3 regions of the Candidatus Limousia pullorum genome follow, and region 2 is predicted to be linked to each of the others. Evidence: predicted binding sites of a transcription regulator. Region 2 holds the regulator's gene; each other region holds the start of a gene.
What was found. Region 2 encodes LexA, which represses DNA repair genes until DNA is damaged. Its sites were predicted from a motif close to CNAACANNTGTTNG; they were not measured.
Positions count from the first base shown of each region.

Region 1: the regulator LexA is predicted to act here: its motif matches at 2,062-2,075, upstream of uvrB (excinuclease ABC subunit UvrB).
Region 3: the regulator LexA is predicted to act here: its motif matches at 1,669-1,682, upstream of dinB (DNA polymerase IV).

Region 1 is NZ_CM171614.1:1,288,333-1,291,620, reverse strand. Features, by position in the region: gene uvrB (excinuclease ABC subunit UvrB) at 55-2,037, opposite strand; gene CGICJO_RS05620 (hypothetical protein) at 2,259-2,936, opposite strand; gene CGICJO_RS05615 (hypothetical protein) at 3,018-3,288, opposite strand, start outside.
Region 2 is NZ_CM171614.1:936,751-940,038, reverse strand. Features, by position in the region: gene CGICJO_RS04070 (phenylpyruvate tautomerase MIF-related protein) at 1-85, opposite strand, end outside; gene CGICJO_RS04065 (DUF3793 family protein) at 200-757, opposite strand; gene CGICJO_RS04060 (DUF2325 domain-containing protein) at 754-1,044, opposite strand; gene lexA (transcriptional repressor LexA) at 1,300-1,893, shown strand; gene scfB (thioether cross-link-forming SCIFF peptide maturase) at 1,942-3,288, opposite strand, start outside.
Region 3 is NZ_CM171614.1:2,207,201-2,210,488, reverse strand. Features, by position in the region: gene CGICJO_RS10200 (hypothetical protein) at 1-96, shown strand, start outside; gene CGICJO_RS10195 (hypothetical protein) at 132-359, opposite strand; gene dinB (DNA polymerase IV) at 402-1,649, opposite strand; gene CGICJO_RS10185 (exonuclease SbcCD subunit D) at 1,816-2,952, shown strand; gene CGICJO_RS10180 (SbcC/MukB-like Walker B domain-containing protein) at 2,949-3,288, shown strand, end outside.

The sequences.
Region 1 (3,288 bases), 350 kb from region 2:
AGACCTTTTCCTTATTATTGGGAATGGTTCGCTCTCGATTAACTTATTTATAATTTATTTCTTCTTTCCTTTTTTATCGGAAATTCCCTGTAATTTCATTATCTTATCTCTCAGATATGCGGCGTGTTCAAATTCAAGCATTTTTGCCGCATCCTTCATCTCTCTTGTAAGCTCGTCAATAAGCTTTTGTTTTTCAGCCTTTGAAAGCTTACCAAACTTCTTCTCGGTTGTTTCTCCCTTTGAAGAAATTTCAAGCACATCTGAAACCTTTTTAACTATTGTTTTCGGAACAATTCCATGTTCCTCGTTATATTTATTCTGAATTTCACGGCGGCGGTTTGTCTCTCTTATGGCGTTTGCCATAGAGTCGGTAACACTGTCGGCGTACATTATAACCTCACCGTGAGCGTTTCTCGCCGCACGTCCTATAATCTGAATAAGTGACCTTTCACTTCTCAAAAATCCCTCTTTGTCTGCGTCAAGGATTGCAACCAGAGAAACCTCCGGGATATCCAGACCCTCTCTCAAAAGGTTAATTCCCACCAAAACGTCGAACTCACCCAAACGCAAATCACGGACAATCTCCATTCGTTCCACCGTATCTATATCGTGGTGCATATACCTTACCTTTATGCCCATGGTTTCAAAATATGCGGTCAAATCCTCCGCCATTTTTTTGGTGAGAGTGGTCACAAGCACTCTTTCCTTTTTCTCCGTTCTCATGTTTATCTCGGAGATAAGGTCGTCAATCTGACCCTCAACAGGACGCACGGAAATAAGCGGATCCAAAAGTCCTGTGGGTCTGATAATCTGTTCAGCAATAACAGAGCTTTTTTCCTTTTCCAAATCTCCCGGAGTTGCGCTGACAAACACAACCTGATTTATTCTGTCGTAAAACTCCTGAAAGTTCAAAGGTCTGTTGTCAAAAGCCGATGGCAGGCGGAAACCGTACTCCACAAGGCTTTCCTTTCTCGCTCTGTCACCTGCATACATTCCCCTTACCTGAGGCAATGTAACATGGGACTCGTCCACAAACAACAAAAAGTCCTTTGGAAAGTGGTCTAAAAGGGTAAAGGGAGCAGAACCCGGCTCTCTGCCGGAAAGCACTCTTGAATAGTTTTCAATTCCTGTGCAGAAGCCTATTTCCATAAGCATTTCAATATCGTATCTTGTTCTCTGCTCTATTCTCTGAGCCTCCAAAAGCTTTCCCTGTTTTCTGAAAAATTCCAGACGCTCCTCCAGCTCTCTTTCCAGCTCTTTTACAGCCGTCTGCATTTTTTCCTTTGATACAATATAATGGGAAGCCGGATAAATTGCGGCGTGCTTCAAAACCGAGATAAGCTCTCCGGTCAGAGGATTTATCTCGCTTATTCTGTCTATCTCATCCCCGAAAAACTCCACACGGATTATTTTATCTCCGGACGAGGCGGGAAAAATCTCCAGCACATCCCCACGTACACGAAACTTATTTCTCACAAAGTTTATGTCGTTTCTCTCATACTGGATTTCCACAAGTTTTTTTATAATTTCGTCACGGCTTTTTTCCATACCTGGACGCAGAGAAATAACCATGTTTCGGTAATCAATAGGGTCGCCCAAGCTGTAAATACAGGAAACCGAAGAAACGATGATAACGTCACGTCTTTCCGCCAGAGCAAGTGTGGCGCTGTGGCGAAGCTTGTCTATCTCATCGTTTATAGAGCTGTCCTTTTCTATATATGTGTCCGTGTTGGCAATATATGCCTCCGGCTGGTAATAGTCGTAGTAGGAAACAAAATATTCAACAGCATTTTCCGGAAAAAACTCCTTGAACTCTGAACAAAGCTGAGCCGCCAAAGTCTTGTTGTGGGCAAGCACCAGTGTAGGGCGGTTAACTTTTTCAATAATATTAGCCATTGTAAATGTTTTACCGGAACCCGTAACTCCCAGCAAGGTCTGTTCCTTGTGTCCATTATTTATGCTTTCCACAAGTTTATCTATAGCCGCCGGCTGGTCGCCGGTTGGTTTATAAGGTGAATGAAGTTTAAAATCGCCCATATTCGCACCTCTTTTTATAGTTTAGGAACAATAGTTCGTTTATTTCTATAATACACCCCAAAAAAGACATTGTCAATGTTTTAGTATATCACAAACAATAGTATTTTACAAACTTTTATTTTTTATGAAACTTCTTGAAGGACAGTTGATTTATAAAAGAAAAAACGGCAGGATTGATTCTGCCGTTTTTATATTTAATAAATTGTAAATAAATTACAGAATTAAATATAACTTTTAATATATAATTCTGTATGCTGAGTACCGCTTCCTAAATAAATCTGGGTTCCATTAACATAAGAAAAATAGTCTCCCTCACCGGTCCATAATAATGTTCTGCCACTATCAATATGTTGAACTGTTGGAGATGGTGCTAAAAACCAAATTGGTTGATACATATTAGATGAACATGCAGCATGAACTACACTTCCCCATATAGTATTACCATAAAAATCTTTTATAGTGTAGGCCTCTGCAATTGCAGTTGCATAGTTAATAGCTCTCCTTGCTACTATTGTATTATTTGACATTATTGAATTTTTTACTAAACCATCCTTATTAACCACATTTTCTTCAACATTTTTCATAATACTTAACGCTTCCTGTGTTTCTTTTTCAAACTCAGGCATTTTTATCTCTGCTATATAACGTAAATATTGTTCTAAATCATTAAGCTCTGAAGAAGATAATTTCTGTGGAATAGTCTTTGGAATCCCATAATATTCTAACTCGCTATCAGATAATATATGAAAGTTTGTTCCATATTCATTATTAATATCATTCAGAAGTAAACTAAGTTGGTCATCATTATTTGCAGCTATCTCTTCTGCAACAACACTAGACGAAAACATAAAAAAACACATTAATACAGTTAATATTTTTATCATTTTACTTTTTTTCATAAACAATCACCTTTCGTAATATCATAATTAAAACTTATTCTTCTATACTATCACCTTCATTTCATATCTTAAAATAAAAACCTATCTCTTCAAATTCACATAATATTTATCACCTTCCTTATTTATTATAAGATGAATTTCATATAATATGTCCTTCTCAAAACCAGAAACAAAGAAAGATTGCTCGATTGGCGTGTTATCGTATTCGTTAGGTACATAAAATATGTAATTTTGTGTGCTGTCGTCTGCCATTTTCAATATTTCTTCCTCAATTCCGTCATAATCACCTTCCGAAACAATTGCGACCGCTGACGGAACATTTTTATCCGGTTTATCATAAGAAAAAACAAAA
Region 2 (3,288 bases):
CGATAAGCTTTCCCATCTCTGATTTAAGCTTAATTTCCTGTTCCTCTGTTATTGGAATATTTGTTTTTGTCTGAATATAAGGCATATTTACATCTCCCTTTTCAAAGTAAAACTTCATATGACTTTAAAACCATATCAATAAGATAATAACATATTCCACTTTTACTTACAACAAAAACCTGTAGATTTTGGGAAATTTTCAGCCTTTTACAGGAACAGTTAGCATATTTACCGACTTTCCGCAGCTGTAAATCTTTTTGTAAACGTCCTTGCACTTTCTGTACATATGAAATCTTTTTTCCGCCTCGTTTACATCGCTGTACACCTTCCAACAGCCGCAGAATTTAAAATTTTTACCGTTATTTTCTATAAACCCCACAACATCCTCCGGGGGATATCCCAAAAAGAAGCCTATTTCGTGTGGAAAATCATCCTGTGTGCAAATTCTTTTTTTCAGAAAATTGAGAACTTCCTCTGTACTGTCCGTGTTATAGCCTAATTTTTTTAAATAACAGTTTGCCTGTTCATCCTTTAAATCCTCTTCAAGTCCCCTTTTTCTGAAAACATAAATCAAAGCCCTATTTCCTGCCGCCTTCATCAGCTTTAAATATACACCTTTGGGATTGAGATTTTTATTCCAATATATCAAAAAATATATCAGCGTCTTTGTGTCACTGTAGGTACAGCTAAAAAGATTGGCGGTTTTAATTCTCGCCAAGGTCGGGGCGCAGTGTTCTATTAAAAGCATCTCACTCATGATTTTACTCCCACATGGCGGCACAGCAAATCGTGAAGAGCAGAGGCACTGCTTCCACTGCATCTGCACAAAGGAATGTTGCACCTTTTGGCTTCCTTACAGGCGGAAAGAGCCATTTTATGGGACACCGTTGAGGTGAAAAGCACCATAAGGTCCGGCTTTCCCAATTTTTTCTTTAACATTCCTTTTTCTTTAGTAAACACCTTAGCCTTGCAGCCGTAATTTTTACATATATTTTCATACTGACATGTCATACACTCGTTTCCGCCTACTATAACGATACTCATTAAATCTTTCCTCCTTTAAGTTTGTTTTAACTAACTCTACTGTATAATATTATTTCTTTTAAAAAATTGACCGCTCTATTAGTTAGTTACGTCTAACTAAAGTGATAATATCACATTTCTTCACCTCTGTCAATCAGAAAAAACAAAAAGCAAAAATTTTTCACAAATTTTTTTCAAAAAATTCAAGAAATCGAAAAACAAATGTTTGATTTTTGTAAAAGTATATGTTATAATATGTATATAAGATTGGAGGTTATGATAATGAAACAATTAGGAAACAGTTGTAAACTTGTATACGATTACCTTTTGTCCTGCAATTCACAAGGAAGAGTTCCTTCTGTAAGGGAAATTTGTGAAGCTACCGGTCTGCACTCTACCTCCACGGTACACGCCCATCTCAAGACCCTTGAAAGCAAAGGTCTTATCGAAAGGGAAAAAGGCTGCAACAGATGTATTAAAATTAACAAAATAGGAGCAACCGCACAAGTCCCTCTCGTTGGCAAAGTTACCGCCGGACTTCCTATCCTTGCCATTGAAGAAGTTGAAACATACATTCCTATAAGCGAAAGCTTCCGCCGTGGCAGAAATCTTTTCGCTCTGCGTGTTGTGGGAGAAAGCATGAAAAATGCCGGAATTTATGACGGCGACATTGTAATTGTAAATCAGTCAAATACCGCAGAAAACGGCGACATCGTTGTTGCTTTAATTGACGAGGAAGCCACTGTAAAAAGATTTTTCAAAGAGGACGGCCGTTTCCGTCTTCAGCCTGAAAACGACGCCTTTGAACCGATTATAACAGACAACTTGACTATTTTGGGAAAGATAGTATCTCTTCTTCGCTACTACTGATACAGAACAAACAAAAAAGCCGTGTTTTTTAAGCACGGCTTTTTATTTTTAATTTAACTCATTAAACTGTCTTGCCACATTCATCATGATAGCACATTCTATACGCTTTTTGTGAAGCTCACAGCCCAAATCATAAGTTCCTGTAAGTGAACCTGTTGAGTGGTAAGCGTTTGCGGTACAGCCGCCGCTGCAATACATTTTTGCAAAGCAGTCCTGACACTTTTCACGTGCATAAACATTGCAGAGCTTAAACTCATCACGAAGCTCTGTATTTTTTATACCGTCAAATACATTTCCAAGAATAAAATCTTCATTGCCGACGAACTGATGACATGGGTACAGCTCGCCTGTAGGTGTAACTGCCATGTACTCTGTTCCAACACCGCAGCCGGCAATTCTCTTGTAAATACATGGACCTGCCTCAAGGTCAACCATGTAGTGGAAGAAAGTGAAGCCTCTGCCCTCTTTTTCTCTTTTAAGCATTTCCTTTGCAAGGATGTCGTACTGCTCAAACAATACTGGCAAATCCTCATATTTAAGTGCATAGTCCGCCTCAGGAGGAGCTACAACCGGCTCCATTGCAAGGCTCTTAAAGCCAAGATCTGCAATGTGGAGAATATCGGCGGCAAAGTCTGTGTTGTAGTGGGTGTATGTACCACGAACATAGTAGTCCTTCTGTCCACGGCTTTCAGCCATTTTCAAAAATTTAGGAACTATCATGTCATAGCTTCCCTGTCCGTTTCTGGTAACTCTCAGACGGTCGTTTGTTTCCTTTCTTCCGTCAAGGCTCAAAACCACGTTGTGCATTTCCTTGTTTGCAAACTCCATTACCTCGTCGTCAAGCAAAACGCCGTTGGTGGTAAGGGTGAAACGGAAATTCTTGTTGTGGATTTTTTCCTGCTCACGGGCATAAGCTACAAGCTGTTTTACAACCTCAAAGTTCATAAGAGGTTCGCCGCCGAAGAAGTCAACCTCGAGATTTCTTCTTGTGCCTGAATTTTCAATGAGGAAGTCAAGAGCACGCTTGCCAACCTCAAAGCTCATAAGGGACTTGCAGCCCTGATATTCGCCCTTTCCTGCAAAGCAGTACTTACATGCAAGGTTGCAGTCGTGGGCAATGTGCAGACAAAGAGCCTTTATAACTGTATCTCTTCCCTTGAAATCTATTGCCAAATTCTGATAGTTGCTTTCGCTGAAAAGCTTTCCGTCTTTTTTAAGCTCTTCAATGTCGGAAAGAACATCGTCGATATCAGAAGCGGTTATCTCCTCTTTGCCCTGATATTTTTCAAGGATTTTATTTGTGATATTCTCTTTTGACTCTCCCTTATCGTAAAGGGCGATTACGTCGTAAGCCACATCATCAACCACATGAACGCTTCCGCTGTTGGCGTCGAT
Region 3 (3,288 bases), 1.3 Mb from region 2:
GATATAAGTTCTTTCTCCTCATCCGACAGGGATATTTACAGTTCTTCTTCAAGAAAAAACAGTAAATATATCAACGATTATATCGACTACGAATAATTAAAAACAGGGCAGACGCTTAAAGCGCCTGCCCTTTAAATTTCTACAAACCATCTGTCATCTTCAAGAAAAAGATATCTTTGTTTACCTAATAAAAGACAAGTATATCTTATTCCTGCGCCGCCGGCTTTTAAAGAGGCGGCTCTTCTTATATCTGTTATCCTGTCGATTTCAAAGGTTCTGCCGTCTTCCCAGTGAACCTTCATAGGCATAATTCTTCCGTCACAGTCAAACTGCGCCGTAACACATACATATTGTTTCATGTTATCACCTCAGTAAATGTGTTTTCATACAGATTATTTGGATTAAATATACTTTGTAAAATATCCAACAGGGTGTATAGTATGGTCATCCTTTGGATTAAATCCGGAAAGACGTGGGTCGTTTAGCATAACTGCCGGCTGAACACAGTATGAGCCAAATCGTTTTTTTAAACTGTCAACAGCGCAGTCTAAATTATGAAGCCTGTTATTGTTTTTGGCATTACAGAAGAAACTCATCTGCACAGGTGTGTCAGAGGGGATAAGCTCGCTTAAACTTATTCCTATGCTTCTCAAAGGGGTTTCTCCTTTGTTTTTCAAAAACAGGTCTATAGCGTTTTCGGCAATTTCTTCTGTTATATCGGTGGGAATACTTAACTTGCGCTGGCGTGTAAAGGAGTTAAGGTTATTTTCCCTTATTGAAACGCCTACAACCCAAGCCTTTAGGTTTTGTTCTCTAAGTCTTCTCGCCACGCTGTCAGAAAGAACAAAGGCTACAATCTTTATATCTTCTACTGTTTTTAAATCTCGGTAGGTAGTTGTTGAGTTTCCGATACTCTTAACATCCTGATGACTTATAGAAAATGCCACAGAGGCCTTGTCACTGCCGTTTGCGAATTGATTGAGAAGATTTCCGTTTTTTCCGAAAACTGAAACGAGTGTATCCAGGGGGCAGTTTGCCAGATTTCCTATGGTGTATATGCCCATGTTGTTAAGTTTTTTCTTTGTGGCAGGCCCTACAAAAAGAAGATTTTCAACAGGCAAAGGCCAAACTATATATTTATAATTTTTATCAGTTATAACAGTAACTGCATCAGGCTTTTTGTAGTCGCTTCCAAGCTTTGCAAATATTTTATTAAAGCTTACTCCGATGCTCACAGTTATGCCAAGCTCATATTTAATTCTTCCACGTATTTCCTCGGCTATTGCTTTGGCTTTTTGGAAATTCATATCCCTTCCACTTATATCAAGCCAAGCTTCGTCAAGACCGAAAGGCTCCACTTTTTCGCTGTATTCTCCATATATTTCCCTTGTCATTTTTGAAAATCTTTTATACAATGGAAAATTAGGAGGAACAGTAACAAGTTCGGGACACTTTTGTCTTGCCTGCCATATGGCTTCGCCTGTTTTTACGCCGAAATTTTTGGCAATTTGATTTTTGGTCAGAATAATTCCGTGTCGGTCGTCGGCGTTTCCGCTTACGGCTACCGGTTTGTTTCGGATTTCGGGTCGGTAAAGACATTCCACCGACGCATAAAAGCTGTTGCAATCACTGTGGAGAATATACCTCATGAACAATCGCCTTCCTTGACGAAAATTTGTTTGATATAATTATAGAACTAATTTTCGATAATGTCAATAGGTATTTTATGGAATTGAAAAATTTTTTATATTGAGGCGGAATTTTCTTTGTGATATAATTTAATTGCTTGATAATACAGAAGAAAGGCGGATTGAAATGAAGTTTGTTCATCTTTCCGATTTACATATAGGAAAAAAGGTTAACGAATTTAATATGGCGGAAGACCAGAAATATATATTGAAGGAAATACTTAAAATTATAAATGAAGAACATTGTCAGGGAGTTTTTATCTCCGGCGATGTTTACGATAAGACAATTCCTTCCGGTGAGGCTGTGGGAATATTCGACGATTTTCTCACGGAGCTTTCAAATACAGGAGTTAAGGTTTTTATAATAAGCGGTAACCACGATTCGGCAGAGCGACTGGAGTTTGGCTCAAGAATAGTCAAGGACAGGGATATCTATATAGCATCGGTTTTTAAAGGTGCGCCGGAAAAAGTAACCCTTAAAGAAAAGGATGAAACAGTTAATATATTTATGCTTCCTTTTGTAAAGCCCTCTACGGTAAGGCCTTTTTTTGAGGATAAGACAATAGAGACCTACAACGACTGTGTGAAGCTTGCATTGGAAAAGGCTGAAAAAAAAGAAAATGAGATAAACATACTGCTTGCCCATCAGTTTGTCACAGGCGCATTAAAAAGTGACTCTGAGGAGGTATCAGTTGGCGGTATTGATAATGTAAACGCTGACGTGTTTGAAGGCTTTGATTATGTGGCGTTGGGACATATACACAGACCTCAAAATATTTCCACGGAAACATTGCGTTACTGCGGAACACCTTTAAAATATTCCTTTTCAGAGGCCAGCCACAAAAAGTCAGTAACTATTGTGGAAACAGGAAAGAAAGGCGAAATTTCAATAAAAACCCGTGAGCTTAAACCTCTCCGTGATATGAAAATAATAGAGGGAAGCTACATGGATGTGACAGACAGGGAATTTTATAAAGGACTTAATCTCGACGATTACTATAAAATAATTTTGACAGACGAAAAGGATATTTCGGATGCCATAAATAAGCTCAGAGCCATATATAAAAATATTATGAGCCTTGAATATAAAAACACAAGGACGATGAATAACGCCGGTGTGGACGCAGTACAGCCGGTTGAGGATAAATCTCCGTTTGAAATGTTTGAAGAGCTTTATAAGCTTCAAAATAATATTTCTATGGATGATGAAGAAAAAAGTTTTATAAAAAATATTATGGAAGAAGTTTGGGAGGAAGAGCTGTGAAACCTTTAAAACTTACAATAAGTGCATTCGGTCCCTATCCCGATAAAGTTGTTGTGGATTTTACAAAGCTGGGAAGCAGTGGACTTTATCTCATAACCGGAAACACCGGAGCAGGAAAAACAACTATCTTTGACGCAATAACCTTTGCACTTTTCGGAGAACCCAGCGGAGATAACAGAAAATCTGATATGCTGAGAAGCAAGTATGCCGATGAAAACGTGAAAACATACGTTGAGCTGGAGTTTTCCTATAAGGATAAAATTTACACGGTAAAAAGAAATCCTGAGTACAAAAGGAAAAAGCTCAAGGGCGACGGATTTACAAAGGAAACAGCCG